One region of the Mesorhizobium sp. genome, then DNA from elsewhere that is predicted to be linked to it. Evidence: predicted binding sites of a transcription regulator. Region 1 holds the regulator's gene; each other region holds the start of a gene.
The links. Region 1 encodes PhoB, which activates phosphate uptake and scavenging genes when phosphate is short. Its sites were predicted from a motif close to TGTCATNNANCTGTCAT; they were not measured.
Positions count from the first base shown of each region.

Region 1 (5,327 bases):
TCAATCTGCTGCGCACCAAGATAGGCATGGTGTTCCAGAAGCCGACGCCGTTCCCGATGTCGATCTATGAGAACATCGCTTTCGGCGTCAGGCTCTATGAGAAGATCAGCAAGGCCGAGATGGATGGCCGCGTCGAACAGGCGTTGAAGCGTGCCGCTCTTTGGAACGAGGTCAAGGACAAGCTGAACGCCAGCGGCCTCAGCCTCTCCGGCGGCCAGCAACAGCGGCTCTGCATCGCCCGCACCGTGGCGGTGAAGCCGGAAGTCATCCTGCTCGACGAGCCGGCTTCGGCGCTCGACCCATTGTCGACGGCCAAGATCGAGGAGCTGATCGACGAATTGCAAGCCGACTACACGATCGTCATCGTCACCCACAACATGCAGCAGGCGGCGCGCGTATCGAAGCAGACGGCCTTCATGTATCTGGGCGAACTGGTCGAGTTCGACCGCACCGAGAAGATCTTCACGTCGCCCCGCGAGAAGCGCACGCAGGACTACATTACCGGCCGCTTCGGCTGAGCTCAGGCATACGAGGGACAGAATCATGAGCGAACACACAGTCGCTGCTTTCGACGAGGATCTCGGACAGATCAGCAGGCTCATCAGCGACATGGGCGATCTCGCCGGTTCGATGGTCGGCGGCGCGACCAAGGCATTGCTGAATTCCGACAACGCACTGGCCCAGCGCGTCGTGTCCGATGACGCCATCATGGACGCGCGCCAGCGCGAGCTCGACGACCGCGCCATCACCCTGATCGCCAAGCGCCAGCCGATGGCCGACGACCTGCGCCATGTCGTCGGCTCGATCCGCATGGCCGGCGATCTCGAACGCATCGGCGACCTTGCCAAGAACATCGCCAAGCGCGTCGGCACCGTCGGCCTCAGCGTCACCCCGCGCGACCTGTCGCATTCGATCGACGGCATGGCGCAACTGGTGCTGATCCAGGTGCAGGGCGTCATCGAGGAGTATGCGGCGCGTGATGCCGCCGCGCTGGCAAAGCTGCGGGCCGACGACGAACGCATCGACGTCAAATACACTTCGGTGTTCCGCGAACTCCTGACCTATATGATGGAAGACCCGCGCAACATCACCGCGTGCACGCATCTTCTGTTCTGCGCCAAGAATCTCGAACGCATCGGCGACCACGTGACCAACATCGCCGAGAATGCGTATTATGTCCTGACCGGCACGCAACTGCCCGCCAATCGCCCGAAGCAGGACGAGACGGCGATGTCCGCACCGGCTGCATGACAGGGGTGACCAAGCGATGATCGCGCCACGCATCATGGTGGTGGAGGATGAGGAGCCGCTGGGGGTGCTGCTCCGTTACAATCTCGAATCCGAAGGCTACCAAGTCGAGGTGGTGACGCGCGGCGACGAAGCCGAGATTCGCCTGCAGGAGAACGTACCCGACCTCCTCGTACTCGACTGGATGGTGCCGGCGGTGTCGGGCATCGAACTCTGCCGCAGGTTGCGGATGCGCTCGGAAACCGAACGGCTGCCGATCATCATGCTGACCGCGCGGGGCGAAGAGAGCGACCGCGTGCGCGGCCTTTCCACCGGCGCCGACGATTATCTGGTCAAGCCGTTCTCGACGCCCGAATTCATGGCCCGCGTGAAGGCCCTGCTGCGCCGTGCCAAGCCGGAAGTCCTGTCCAGCGTGCTCAAGGTCGGCGACATCGTTCTCGATCGTGAATCGCACCGGGTCTATCGCAAGAAGAGCGAAATCAGGCTCGGTCCGACCGAATTCCGCCTGCTCGAATTCATGATGCGCCACCCCGGCCGGGTGTTCTCGCGCAGCCAACTGCTCGACAATGTCTGGGGCGAGACGATCTATATCGACGAGCGCACGGTGGACGTGCATGTCGGGCGCCTGCGCAAGGCAGTCAACAATGGCCGCATGCCCGATGTCATCCGCACGATACGCGGAGCCGGCTACGCGATCCGGGAAGACTGATGACTACCGTACCTACGCGACGTTCTTGCCGATAGCGCCGGACTTCGCCTGCGCGCCCGGCGCGAAAATCTCCTGGTCGACGAAGGTCAGCGCGCGCATGGCGCAGCCTTCGCGGATCAAAGGCAGTTCGTTCGGTTCGGTATCGAAGGAGATCGATTTCGAGTGCTGGCCGCCGGCGGTCTGTGCGATCGCCTCGCGCAATGCCGGCTCGATCAGGTCGAAGGCGGCGGCGCTGACGCCGACCATGGCGACCGGGGCCGGGTCGATGAGTGCGAACAGGCTGCCGAGGCCAAAGCCGAGCGCTTCGCCGGCCTTGCGATAGGCCGCGCGCTCCGGGCCGTCCTTTTCGCGCGCCACGGCCGCCAGAGTCCGCATGTCCGCGTCGCTGACGTCTATCGGCTCGGCGTCCTCGCCCATCTGTCTTGCATTGCGCCAGATGGCGTAATTGCCGGCATAGGCCTCGACACAGCCGCGCCGTCCGCAGCGACAGAGCGCGCCGTAAGGCCGGTGGATCATGTGGCCGAACTCTCCGCCCGAAGAATGCGTGCCGGTAAACAACTCGCCCTTCAGCACCAGGCCCATGCCGATGCCGTGCGACAGCAGGATGGCGATGAAATCGTCACGGTAACGCTCCGGATCGCGCCAGCGCAACGCAATCGCCATCATGTTGCAGTCGTTCTCCATGGTGGCGGCAATGCCGAATTCGCGCTCCAGTATGTCGGCGAAGGCGATGTTGGTCTCTGGCGTGATCGGCGACCATAGCATGGCGCGGGCATGGGAATCGGTGATGCCCTGGATCGCCAGCGCGATACGGGCGACGCTGCGGACGTCGAGGTCGGGGTCCTCGAGCCGGCGCCGGACGATGGCAACGCATTCGCCGATCAGCTCGTCACGCGGCATGGTCAGCGTGTCCAGCCGGCGTTGCTCCTCGGCTATCACCTGTCCGGCATAGTCGATGACGGCGACCGAGAGAAAATTGAGCGACAGCACAACGGTCATGACCGCCGCCGCTTCCGGATTGAGGCCAAGACCGACCTGAGGCCGGCCCCGCTTCAGCGATCCGGCCTCGCTCGGCTTGGTTTCCGCCAGTATGCCTTCGCCGATCAGATCGGATGAAATCGTCGATATGGTCGAATGGCTAAGTCCGGTGGTCGCCGCGATCTCGGTGCGCGAGGGCTGTCCGGTCCGGCGTACGGCCGCAATCACCATCGCCCGGTTGCGCCGGCGTAGATCGTCGTGACGGATTCCGACCGACATGCTCTTTCACATCCTCCCTGCCGCAGCAGCCTTTTCGTGATGTCGAAGGCCATCAGCGACGCCTGAGGCGCATCGCGCCGCAGGTTGTTTTAAACCAAATTCTGGCAGAAGCCCGCGATCCTGTCATTATTTATTCGGAGCTCGAAAAAAATTCACGTGGACATCAAAATCCATCAGAATCGATGTTGACAGCGTTCCGGTGTTGCATCAGTGTTTTTTCGAGGCTCGAAAAAATGGAGCCTCTGTGCCGGCCTTCGGGTCAGTTTGGTCGCGCCATACGCGGCGCAGGGAGGATAACATGAAAAGATTCACAGCCGCCATCCTGGCGGGTGTCGCCATGTCGCTGACGCTCGTGTCGGTCGCGCAGGCGAAGGGCAAGGTCATCGGCGTTTCCTGGTCGAACTTCCAGGAAGAGCGCTGGAAGACCGATGAGGCCGCGATGAAGAAGGCGATCGAGGCCGCCGGCGACAAGTATATTTCCGCTGACGCGCAGTCCAACCCGGGCAAGCAGCTGACCGACGTCGAAAGCCTGATCTCGCAGGGCGCCAACGCGCTGATCATCCTGGCGCAGGATGCCTCGGCCATCGGACCGGCCGTGCAGAAGGCACTCGACGAAGGCATTCCGGTGGTCGGCTATGACCGCCTGATCGAGAACAAGGACGTGTTCTACCTCACCTTCGACAACAAGGAAGTGGGTCGCATGCAGGCTCGCGAAGTGTTCAAGGTGAAGCCCGAGGGCAACTACGTGTTCATCAAGGGCTCGGGTGCTGATCCGAACGCCGACTTCCTGTTCTCGGGGTCGATGGAAGTGCTCAAGGCAGCGATCGACAGCGGCAAGATCAAGAACGTCGGCGAGGCCTATACCGATGGCTGGCTGCCGGCCAACGCGCAGAAGAACATGGAGCAGTTCCTGACCGCCAACGACAACAAGGTCGATGCGGTGGTGGCGGCCAATGACGGTACGGCCGGCGGCGTCGTCGCGGCGCTGACCGCGCAAGGTTTGGCCGGCACCGTGCCGGTGTCGGGCCAGGACGGCGACCATGCCGCGCTGAACCGCATCGCACTGGGCACGCAGACCGTGTCGGTGTGGAAAGATGCCCGCGAGCTCGGCAAGAATGCCGCCGAGATCGCCTCGCAGCTGGCCGACGGCAAGAAGATGACCGACATCGCCGGCGAGAAGGACTTCACCACGCCAGGCGGCAACACCGTCAAGTCGTTGTTCCTGACCCCGGTCGCCATCACCAAGGCCAACCTCAACGTCGTCATCGACGCCGGCTGGATCAAGAAGGACGAGGTTTGCGCCGGCGTGGCCGCGGGCAGCGTCCCCGCCTGCAACTAAGAAGCCGTCCAACCCTGCTCGATCACGACGCCGCGGCCCCAAAGAGCCGCGGCGTTTTCTCAAAAAGATTTGTGTTTCCGCCTTGGGCGGGTAGCTTCTAGGCTGGTTTCGGCATCCGCGTCAGACGGCAAGCCGTTGGGAGGAAATCATGACCGACACAACGTCCACCCCGCAGGCCGATACCGCGCGGGCGTCCGAGCTCGGCGCGGTTGCCCGTTTCCTGAAGGCGACCGAGATCGACACCCGCATGCTGGGCATGGTCGGCGCGCTGCTGGTCATCTGGATCGGCCTGCACGTGATTTCCAGCGTACGCCTCGGAGTCAATCCACTCGATTTCGACAGCCGTACCTTCCTGACGCCGCGCAATCTCTGGAACCTGTCTGTGCAGACATCCGCGGTCGCCATCATGGCCTGCGGCATGGTGCTGGTCATCGTCATGCGCAACATCGATCTCTCCGTCGGCTCCGTCGAAGGCGTGATCGGCATGGTGATGGGTTTCGCGCAAGTGCATTTCCTGGTGCGGTTCGTCGGGCTTGAGCTCGGCAATCCGTGGATATGGGTCCTGGCGCTGCTGATTGGCCTGGCGCTCGGCCTGCTGATCGGCGCCTTCCAGGGTTTCATCATCGCCTATCTCGAAGTGCCGGCCTTCATCGTGACGCTGGGTGGCCTGCTGATCTGGCGCGGCGCCGCCTGGTGGGTGACAAGCGGCCAGACCGTGGCACCGATGGATGCCACCTTCCAATTGATGGGCGGCGGGCCGGCGGGATCGATCGG
Region 1 is NZ_OZ245860.1:4,286,047-4,291,373, forward strand. It holds gene pstB (phosphate ABC transporter ATP-binding protein PstB) at 1-518, shown strand, start outside; gene phoU (phosphate signaling complex protein PhoU) at 544-1,251, shown strand; gene phoB (phosphate regulon transcriptional regulator PhoB) at 1,268-1,957, shown strand; gene ACO07C_RS20465 (ROK family protein) at 1,970-3,214, opposite strand; gene xylF (D-xylose ABC transporter substrate-binding protein) at 3,513-4,553, shown strand; gene ACO07C_RS20475 (sugar ABC transporter permease) at 4,702-5,327, shown strand, end outside.

Region 2 (5,327 bases), 2.0 Mb from region 1:
ATTGGCATTTCCATCCTTCGGAATGCCGGTGTCGTGCCAGGTGTAGCCAAAGGCCACGCTGGGCGTCAGGGTGAAGACATCGGTCAGCTTGATTTTATAACCGACGCTTGCCTCGCCATAATACTGGGTTTTTCCGCCGGTCTTGAAGGTGGGCTGGAAATACACCCCGCCGACGAAGTTGTTGTCGAAGTTGTGCGAGACGCTGAACTTGAAGTAGGTGTCGGCAAGCGAGCGGGCGGTGTTGCTGCCATTGTTGATGGCGTAGAACTCGGGGCTGCCCTCGATGCCGATGGTCCAGGTTGGCGCGGGCGGCGGTGCTTCAGCCACGTCGGCGGCAACCAGATCGGCTGCAAAGCCGGGCGTCGCCATGAGCAGGCAGATGCCAAGCGGAATGGTGATCTTTGGAGAAAGCATGGTATTTCCTCAATATGAGATGTAGCCGAGACGCGGCGGGATGTGGCGACGAATTTTAGCTATTCGCGATACATAACAGTTATGTGACGCCGTGCCGTTGGTGCCGCAGCTTTGTCGAAGCCGATATCGGTGGACTTCCCAGTGCTGCAGTTTGGCCACACCTGCGCGGTGGCTCGGGGCGCCACCCATCGGCAACGTAGGGTCCGCTTCAGTGAGACACGTCGCTGCCGCGGTTTACGAAGCCATCCGAGCGGTGCTGCGTCGCGCGCGAATGAACGTCAGCGGAACGCGGAATGGAAGTGTCCCTGCTGCATTCACGCTTTGGAGTTCGCAGCCTCTGCCAGCACGTCGAGGAGTTGGCTCGTATTGTCGATCGAGAATTGCACGCGTTCGCTGGGCCATACCGATTCGGAATAGGAGATCGGCGTGCCCTTCATATCGACATCGACCTTCTTCAGCAGCACGACCGGCTGCGTTTCGGACTGCTTGAGATGCTTAGCCTCTTCCCTGGTCGGCAGGCGCACGATGATGTCGGTGCGCAGGCGGATATAGTCGGTGACGCCATATTCCGCGAGGATGACGCTGACGCTGCTCCCGTTGCGTCTTGCCTTGTCGAAACCGGGGAAGCGGCGCACCGGGAAATAGGCGTTGGAAAGGCCGATGGGATCAGCGTCGGCAAAACCAAGGTGCACGATCTGATAGACCGGCTCATTGGGCGGCAGCCTGAGCGCCTCGCTGACCCGGCACGGCGCTGGGATCGCCTCCTCCTTGATCGCCTGACCCAGCGGCTCGCGCCCCTGTTCCAGAAGGTTTTGCGAAAAGCGCGTCCGCTCCGACAGACGGTAGTCGAGCCGGGCATGCCTGACAAAGGTGCCCTTCCCCTGTTCGACCTGAACAAGACCGCGGCTCTGAAGCTGCTGCATCGCCCGCCGGATGCTGTGGCGACCCACCCCGAAGCGCGCCATCAGTTCCGTCTCTCTCGGCAACCTGTTGTCGTCGACAAACCGGCCGGAGGCAATATCGGCGGCGAGCTCTTCCTCGACCTGCTGCCATTGGCCATGAAACAACTTGTTTTGCATTCTCACCTTCTGAACGACAGCAAGGGCCAAGCCATTTCCCATCGTATCATTCGAATGAATCGTAGCGGGCGCAACCAAGATTGGCAATGTTCGCGCGTGGTCACATGAGCGATATCGACTGGCCCTACGACAAGAGGCAGGCGAGCGCCGTCTTCCTATCTCGTCTTCGCGCCGCTGATGGCGACCGGCCCGCTGTCCGTTGTCCCGGGCCGGTGTTATTCCTGATCGCGCGGCGCATGGATGCGCTGGCGCCATGTCTGGGCGAAATGCAGAAGGCCGAGAAGCAGGAGACCATGAACACAGTCATCGTTGTCGGCCATGTCAACCACGACCAGGTCTGGTCGTTGTCCTCACCGCTCGCTTCGGGCGCGCGCATCACCTATTTTGATCGCACTGTCAGGCTTGGAGGCGGCGGATTTCACACCGGCACCCAGTTGGCAAGGCTCGGCAACGACGTGAAACTGGTCAGCAATCTGATGGACGACGACCACGGCCGGGCAGCGCTTGCGACCTTGAAGGCGACCGGCATCGATGTCAGCGGGGTCGCCATGTGGGCTGGCGCAACCCAGTTCACCGAAATCATGCTCGAGCCAAATGGCGAGCGCACCATCCTGAACACCAGCGGCCAGTTGCGTCCGGCCTTCGCGGTGTCGGCGCCTGTTTCCGGCGACGCCGCCTATCTGAATGCCCTCTTGCTCGATGATAGCGTCATCGCATCGCTGGAGACGATTCCGCTGGTGATCTCGCAGTTTCCGCTGCGTCGCCACTCACCGCGCCCGGCCGACATCGTCATCGGATCGCGCGCCGATTTTCCAGATGAAGACACTCATGGGATCTGGGCGAGAGCGTCGCTGATCGCCGGACCACGCATGAGGACATTGGTGCTGACGGATGGAACGCGCCCGATCTCGCTCTATGACGGCAAGGTGCTGAGCCAAGTCACGCCGCTGAAACAGGTTTCGGTACCCGACACGATCGGCGCCGGCGACTGTTTTACCGGGATATTCCTGCATGGGCTGCTGCAGGGGGCAAGCCTTGAGATTTCCGCCGAGCAGGCCAGCCAGCAAACCGCCGAGTGGCTCAGCGAACGACAACTTACCGGCTGAGGAAAGCGCTCCGTGAGGGCCGCCCTTCATGGAAATGTCATAAAAATCAAATGGCAATCGACATTCGGGTGAATTAGAAAACATCCGAATGTCTTGGAGCAATCATTATCCGAGGCGGCGGCAAGCCGCCCCGTCGTGCCATCATCGCCATCATCCGCCATCCCAACGATCTCGCCGGTCTCATCGACCGGGAAATCCGGCCAATGCAACAACCCGATCGAAGAGAAGCTATATGTGGCTAAGTGAATTCGAAGTTGTCCTGCGCGATCGCGTCATTCCGAACGGTGCCGTCAGGATCGAGAATGGGCGGATTGCCGAAGTCCGCGACGAGCCCGTCGAGAATGCCGATTTGGTGGGCGGCGGCCGCCTGCTGCTGCCCGGATTCATCGACATGCATGGCGACATGGTGGAGAGGGAAGTGGAGCCGCGTATCGGCGTCCATGTCCCGATGAAGACCGGCATTGCCGAACTCGACAAGAAGCTGGCCTCCTGCGGCGTGACCACGGCCTATGCCGCGCTCTCCTTCATCGGCGCCAGCGTCACCAGCGGCGTGCTGCGCTCGGAAGAACACACATCCGCAATCATCGAGACCATTGCCGGATTGAAGGACGATTTGCTGGTCGATCACCGCATCCATGCCCGGTTCGAGGTGACCTTCACGCCAGCAATCGCCATGCTGCAGAAACTGATGGATGCCGGCAGACTGCACCTGATATCGCTGATGGACCACACGCCAGGACAGGGGCAGTACCGCGACGTCGAACTGTATATCGCCCGCATCGCCAAGGAGCGCGGCATGTCCGTTGCCGCGGCTTCCGAGGTCGTCGGCAAGCGCATGGCCGGACGGGAAGGACAAGGGGACGTTCTCAACGCGCTGCAGGACCTGTCGGCGCGCGCCCGTGCCAGCGGAATTGCGCTTGCCTCGCATGATGACGATACGCCGGAAAAGGTGGAGCTCGTCCATGGCCTGGGCGCCGCGCTCAGCGAATTCCCGGTGACCCTGGAAGCAGCGCAGGAGGCCCGCAGGCTCGGAATGCATACCGCGATGGGCGCCCCCAACGCTCTGCGCGGTGAATCCTACTCAGGCAATCTTTCCGCCCGGCAAGCCTATGAGGCCGGGCTTCTCGACATGCTGGCCAGCGACTACCACCCCGCCTCGATCCTGCCGGCCGTGCTCGGCCTAGCGGAACTGCGCGAGGGCAGCCTGGTAACGGCGGCCGCCCTGACCAGCGCCAATCCGGCCAGGGCATTGGGGCTGACCGATCGCGGCGCCATCGAGCCGGGACTTCTCGCGGACCTCGTCGTGGCGGACCGCCAACCGGTGCCGCGCGTGCGGGCCACCTTCCGCGCCGGCCGCATGATCTACGGCGATGGCACGCTAAGCGCGCGCCGGCACTGAACGTGGGACCACCGGCGCACCTCAAGAGCGGCTTACCGGTGCCGGTGACCGCTCCGGACCAACACATGCAGGCCTCCTCCCTGGATGTCGCTGAGGCCGCGCCCGCAACCGATGGCGCAACTCTTCAAATGCATCACGAGGCTTTGCGGCGCAGCGCCGTTCGATAGTCCAGCCAGTGCCGGATTTCGGAGGCGATGCGTTCGGCATGTACGGTCACCTCGGGAATTCCCATCAGTTCGCCGACGCCGCCACGGGCGAGAGGCCCGCTGACGAAAATGCTGTCGGCCGAACGGCCCGAGGTACCGACCGCATGGCCAAGGCGATCGGTCTCCAGGCCGAGCCCGATCGGATCAAGCCTGACCAGTCCGAGACGCCCGAGGCCGGCGATTGCGGTGTTGGTCCGCAAGATATCGCCATGCGCCGGGCCGGTCGTCACGATGATGGTATCGAACGACTCCACGATGAAGCCCCGCTGGCGTCTTGGCCGCTGGCTGACGCGAAGGGCGCCATCCGCCGGTTCCACGCTGGATATCGATGCGGCGCGATAGACAAGCGTTCCCTCGGCAATGCGGCGATCGAGCACAGTCGCAATTTGCGGTGCGACGCGGAAGCGATGCACATCCCAAAGCGCGCGCAGATGGCGCACCACGCGACGTCGCTCGTCGACAGGCAAGGCCTTCCAGATCGCCTGCCCCTGGCGCCGGACCGCGTCGAGCACGGGATGCCAGTCGTGGCCCTGGCGCTCGGCATCGGCGAGCGTAGCCCGGATGCGCCTGAGCAGCACTGTCGCGCTCCGCGAAGGCTGGCTGGTGAAATCGCCGACCGGATCGACCGATGTGTCGGCGTGGCCGCGCGAGCGATAGCCGTGACGGGAAAGTGCGGTGATGCGGCCACGATGTCCCCTGCGGTCGAGCGTCGCGATGACATCCGCCGATGTCAGCCCGGTGCCGACGACCAGGACACGGTCGTCGCGGCCGATCGCCGCCAGCCGTTCGAGATCATACGGATTGGACACCATGCCGGCCGCGCCCGCCAAGGCACGCAAAGCCCGCGGCAAGGCCGGCGGCGGATGCGTCGTTGCAATGACCAGCGCGTCCGCCACAAGCGTGGCGCCGTCGGCAAGGATCAGGCGATAGCCCTCACCACTGCACTCGACCGATGCGACGGCGGACCTGACGTGCCTGATCGTCTTGTTTTGCAGAAAGGGCTGGAGGTGGGATTCGACATAGCGCCCGAAGACGCGACGCCGCGGATAAACAGCGCCATTGGCAACAACGGCCTCCGGGTCGTCAACAATGACGCCGGTCCGCTCCAGCCAATCAGCAAAAT
Region 2 is NZ_OZ245860.1:2,296,361-2,301,687, forward strand. It holds gene ACO07C_RS11105 (hypothetical protein) at 1-414, opposite strand, end outside; gene phnF (phosphonate metabolism transcriptional regulator PhnF) at 729-1,493, opposite strand; gene ACO07C_RS11115 (PfkB family carbohydrate kinase) at 1,598-2,599, shown strand; gene ACO07C_RS11120 (alpha-D-ribose 1-methylphosphonate 5-triphosphate diphosphatase) at 2,832-3,998, shown strand; gene ACO07C_RS11125 (FAD/NAD(P)-binding protein) at 4,132-5,327, opposite strand, start outside.
Region 2: a site for PhoB is predicted at 2,624-2,640, ahead of ACO07C_RS11120 (alpha-D-ribose 1-methylphosphonate 5-triphosphate diphosphatase). Genes of this name have one in related genera too.

Region 3 (5,327 bases), 4.1 Mb from region 1:
CGCTCGACAACCCGACATAGCGTGACTCACACAATCGGATCCGCCGACGTGTTTCCGCGGCGGCGGATCAGGTGCCTACCCAACCACCGTTCGCATGCCGGTCTTGATCCGGTCCATGACGACGAAGGTGCGAAAGCTCTCGACATTGCCGCCTTCGAAGAAGATCTCCCGTGTGAGCGCGGTGTATTCCTCCATGTCGCGGACATTGAAGACCAGCATGAAGTCCACCTGCCCGGTCACATAGTAGCATTGCTGGATCTGCGGACAGGCCCGGAAGCGCTCGCGCATGGCGTCGAGCAGTTCCAGCCGTTCGCTCTCCGAGGTTACTTCGACGATCAGCGTCAGCGGCCGCCCAACGAGATCCTGGTCGACGACACTGATGTCTTTCTCGATCACGCCTGTCTCGCGCAAGCGCTGCAGCCGGCGGGCGACGGCCGGCACCGACAATCCCACCTTGTCGGCGACGAGACGCAACGGGCTGAGATTGTCATGTTGGACGAGGTCGAGAATCCGGCGGTCGAAATCATCCAGCGAAACAGAGACGGTTTTGCGCATTGAGCTTGTCTTCCAAGAAAAATTTGCGAGCCATGCCTGAAATCAGAGAGCCTTTCCCGGCGCGACCAGACTAGTTTTCTCGCGAAACCGAGGCAAAGACCATGGCATTCTTGAACAATCAGCCAAGCGGGCGCCGGCCGCCCCTGATGCCAGGCGATCGTGCCATGCTTGGCGAGAATGCCCCGCAACAGGTACGGCCCTATCTCTCCCTCTGGCCCGAGTTCCAGCCGACCCCGACCTTTCGCATGCCCAACCTTGCCGGCAGGCTTGGCATCGGCTCGCTATTCGTCAAGGACGAGGGAAAGCGGCTTGGCCTCGGCAGCTTCAAGGCGCTTGGTGGCGCCTATGCGGTGATGCGGCTGGTCCATGGCCATGTGGAGCAGCGGCTTGGCCGGAGCGTCGCGATCGAGGACTTGTTGACACCGCGCGCCCGCGAGATTGCCGCGGAACTGACGGTCGGCTGCGCCACCGACGGCAATCATGGGCGGTCCGTCGCCGCCGGCGCGCGGCTGATGGGTTGCCGTTCCGTGATCTTCGTCCATGCCGGTGTCAGCGCCGCACGCACCGACGCCATCCGCTCCTTCGCCGACGAGGTCGTGCGCGTCGCGGGCACCTATGACGATTCAGTCGACGAGGCGCTACGCGTCTGCACCGAGCGCCGATGGCAGGTCGTCTCAGACACGTCATGGCCGGGTTATGAGGCAACGCCGGGCCTTATCGCGCAGGGCTACACGATCCTCGCACAAGAGGCGTTGCAGCAGATCGCAGGCTTTGGCGAGGACGGCCCGACGCATGTTTTCCTGCAGGCCGGTGTAGGCGGCTTCGCCGGCGCCATCGCCTGTTTCATGACCGAGAAGCTGGGCGCGGCACGGCCGAAATTCGTCATCGTCGAACCGGATCGGGCCGCATGCCTGCTTGAAAGCTTCCGGCGCGGCGAGATCTCGCGGATTGCCCAGGGCGAACCGACGATCATGGCTGGGCTTGAATGTTACCAGCCTTCACTGGTCGCCTGGCGCATCCTTCTGGCCTGCGCGGACCAGTTCCAAAGCATTCCGGAGGAAGCCGCTATGGAGGCGATGCGCATCCTGGGGCGGCCGCGTGGGCATGACCCGATTGTAATTGCCGGAGAAAGCGGCGCGGCCGGCCTCGCCGGCCTGCTCGCCGCCACACGCGATGCGGCACAACGCGATGCACTCGGCCTTGGACTGCAAAGCCGCTTGCTCCTCGTCAACACCGAGACGGCTACCGATCCCGCTTCCTACGAAGCGATCGTTGGTCAATGACCTCGCGGCCGGTCAGTCCACCTTCTTCTCGCCCGCCTCGCCGCGCTTGACGATGTCGCCGGTGGTGAACAGGATCTCCTTCAACTCGGCCCGCCAGTCCTTCTTCTGACGCAGCAGGAATTCGAGGTCCATGCCGAAATGCTTGAACTCCTCGGTCTGCGCGTTCTTCATGATCGCGCGTGCCTGGGGGTCCTTTTCCACCGAAATTCGCTGCTCATACCAGCCGATCGCCTCGGCCTCTTCGATCAGCGAGGTGATCATGCGGGCAAAGGTCCGCACCTTCTGCGACAGTTCTTCCGGCGGCTCGTGATACTGATCGAAGCCCAACGTATCTCTCCCTCTGTTGTGACGACGACCACCATGTGCGTCAAAATGGCTGGTGGCCACGCTCCAACGGACAGGAATGGGGATGGTTCCGGCTCCAGGCGATCCACGCACTCAGCCGAAGATGCCCGTGAAGCGCCCCTTGGAAGAGAGACGCAAGAAGCACAACCTTGTCACGCAGCTATCATGTTCGCGCCCTAGATCGCTTTGCGGAAGGGCATTGCCGCCCGTCCAAGGCGGGAGCCCCCACCTGCCATTCAAGACAACAGCTTCGTTTTCGCCGATCCGTCGGCACGTTTGTCATCAAAGGGATATTGTCCATGAAACACCTGCGTTCATTCTCGCTGCGATTGCTTGCCGCCACGCTGGCCACGTCAGCCATTTCGATGCCCGCGGCAATCGCCGATACCACCGTCACCGTCGGCGGCAGCAGTTTCGTCAACAAGGGGCTGGTTGGCGTCGGCCGCATTCAGGCCAGCCAGCGCGACAAGTTCGGCGAGACCTTCGGTTCCGGCTCGGGCATGGCTGTGGACACCGCCGGCTGGACACGTGATGCGGAAGGCTACAAGGGCTCGCTCTGGCTGCTGCCGGATCGCGGCTACAACGTCGCCGGCACCACGGACTACCGTCCGCGCCTCAACACGATCGCCATCGAATTCGCGCCGGTAGCACCGGGTGCGTCACCCGCTTCAGGCAAGGAACAGTCCGGCGTCGCGGCAAAGCTCGCCGACACCATGCTGCTCACCGACGACAAGGGCGCCGACGCCACCGGCCTCGATCCGCTGAGCGGCGTGCGCCCGGCGACAGCCACGATGCCGATGCTGCCGCAGGCCGACAATGGCAAGCTCTCGCTCGACAACGAAGCGATCGTGCGGTTGCCTGACGGTTCGATGTTCATCTCGGACGAATACGGCCCCAACATCTACCGTTTCTCCGCCGATGGCCATCTTCTGTCCGCGACCCAGCCGCCGGCGGCTCTGGTGCCGATGCGCAAGGGCGTGCCGAATTTTGCCTCCAACAATCCCGGCCCCGGCGCCGCCGAACCCGACCCCAAGGATCCCGATACCGGCCGCCAGAACAACCAAGGCCTGGAAGGCATGGCCATGACGCCGGACGGCAAGTTCCTGATCGCGGTGCTGCAGTCGGCCACCAGGCAGGATGGCGGCGATTCGGCGGCCACGCGCCAGAACACGCGGGCGCTGGTCTATGATGCGTCCGACCTCGACCATCTGAAGCTGGCCCATGAATATGTCGTGCCGCTTCCGGTGTTCAAGGATGCCAAGGGCAAGACCAAGGTCGCCGCGCAAAGCGAGATCGTGGCGCTGTCCGACCAGACCTTCCTGATGATCGCGCGCGACAGCGGCAACGGCCAGGGCCTGAAGGGCGACACCTCGCTCTACCGCCAGATCAACATTGTCGATCTCTCCAACGCCACCGACATCGCCGGCACCGACTTCGACAAGGACAAGCCAGTCGCCCCCAAGGGCGTCGTCGATGCTTCGGTGACGCCGGCCAAGCTGACGCCGTTCATCGACGTCAACGACAATGCCGAGCTTGGCCGCTTCGGCCTGCACAATGGCGCGCCGAACGACCATAACAACCTCTCGGAGAAGTGGGAGGCCATGTCGCTCGCCAGCGTGCTCGACCCGAAATTGCCCGACGACTATTTCCTGTTCGTCGCCAACGACAACGACTTCCTGACCCAGGACGGCTTCCAGGTCGGCGCGCCCTACAAGGCCGAGGACGGCGCCGATGTCGACACCATGTTCCTGGTCTATCAGGTCACGCTTCCAGGCCTGAGCAAGAAGTAATCAAACTGGCACGATCGAATGGCCCGCCTTTCGGCCACGGTTCCATTCCACAAGGGTGCATCTCCATCCGGCCTGCGATATCATCGCGGGCCGGACTCACATTTGCCGAGATGCCCGCCATGGACGACAAGATGCCCACGCGCCGGCGCACCGGCGACCTGACCAGCGGCCCGATCCCGCGCACGCTTTTGCTGTTCGCCCTCCCGGTGCTCGGCTCCAACGTGCTGCAATCGCTGAACGGTTCGATCAACGCCGTCTGGGTCGGCCGTTTCCTCGGCGAATCAGCGCTGACCGCTACCTCCAATGCCAACCTGGTGCTGTTCCTGATCCTCGGCACGGTGTTCGGCATCGGCATGGCCGCCACCATCCTGGTCGCGCAGTCGGTCGGCGCCCGCGACCTGCCAGAGGCGCGCCGCATCGTCGGCACCAGCGCCACCTTCTTCTTCCTCGTGTCGGTGGTGTTCGCGGTCTGCGGCTGGATTTGGGTCGATGCCATCCTCAAGACGCTTGGCACGCCGCCCGATGCCTTGCCGCTGGCCCGGTCCTACTTGCGCATCATCTTCGTCGCCGTGCCGATGATGAACCTTTTGTCCTTCGTCATGACGGTGCTGCGCGGCGCCGGCGATTCGCGCACGCCCTTCTTTTTCATGGCGCTCGCCGTGGTGCTCGACGTCGTCCTCAACCCCTTGCTCATCCGTGGCATCGGTCCGTTCCCGGAGCTCGGCATCGCCGGTTCGGCTACCTCGACGCTGATCGGCCAGACGGTGAGCGTGGTCGCCATCCTCATCGTGCTCTATGCGCGCAAGCACCCGTTGCGGCTGTCCGGAGCCAATCTGGCACTGTTATGGCCGGACCCGACCCTGTTGCGCATCGTCGTCTTCAAGGGCGTGCCGATGGGCCTGCAGATGATCGTCATCTCGGCTGCCGCCCTGACGGTGATGGGCATCGTCAATTCCTACGGTTCGCAGGTCGCCGCTGCCTACGGCATTGCCGCGCAGCTCTGGACCTACATCCAGATGCCGGCGCTCGCCATCGGCGCCGCCGTCTCCTCCATGGCGGCGCAGAATGTCGGCGCCGGACGCTGGGATCGGATCGGCCGTATCGCCGCCTCGGGCGTCGGCTTCAACCTCGTCCTGACCGGCGCCCTCGTGGCCATGCTCTGGTTCTTCGACCGCTCGGTGCTCAGCCTGTTCCTGAGCAGTGACAGCGCCGCGATCGACATCGCAGCCCATATCAACAATGTCGCGTCCTGGTCGTTCATCCTGTTTGGCATCACCATCGTGCTGTTCGCCACGGTGCGCGCCACGGGCGCCGTGATGCCGCCGCTGATCATCCTGGTGATCTCGGTGCTCGT
Region 3 is NZ_OZ245860.1:219,895-225,221, reverse strand. It holds gene ACO07C_RS00990 (AAA-associated domain-containing protein) at 1-20, shown strand, start outside; gene ACO07C_RS00985 (Lrp/AsnC family transcriptional regulator) at 76-555, opposite strand; gene ACO07C_RS00980 (diaminopropionate ammonia-lyase) at 657-1,838, shown strand; gene ACO07C_RS00975 (hypothetical protein) at 1,851-2,165, opposite strand; gene ACO07C_RS00970 (esterase-like activity of phytase family protein) at 2,483-3,973, shown strand; gene ACO07C_RS00965 (MATE family efflux transporter) at 4,093-5,327, shown strand, end outside.
Region 3: a site for PhoB is predicted at 2,334-2,350, ahead of ACO07C_RS00970 (esterase-like activity of phytase family protein). Genes of this name have one in related genera too.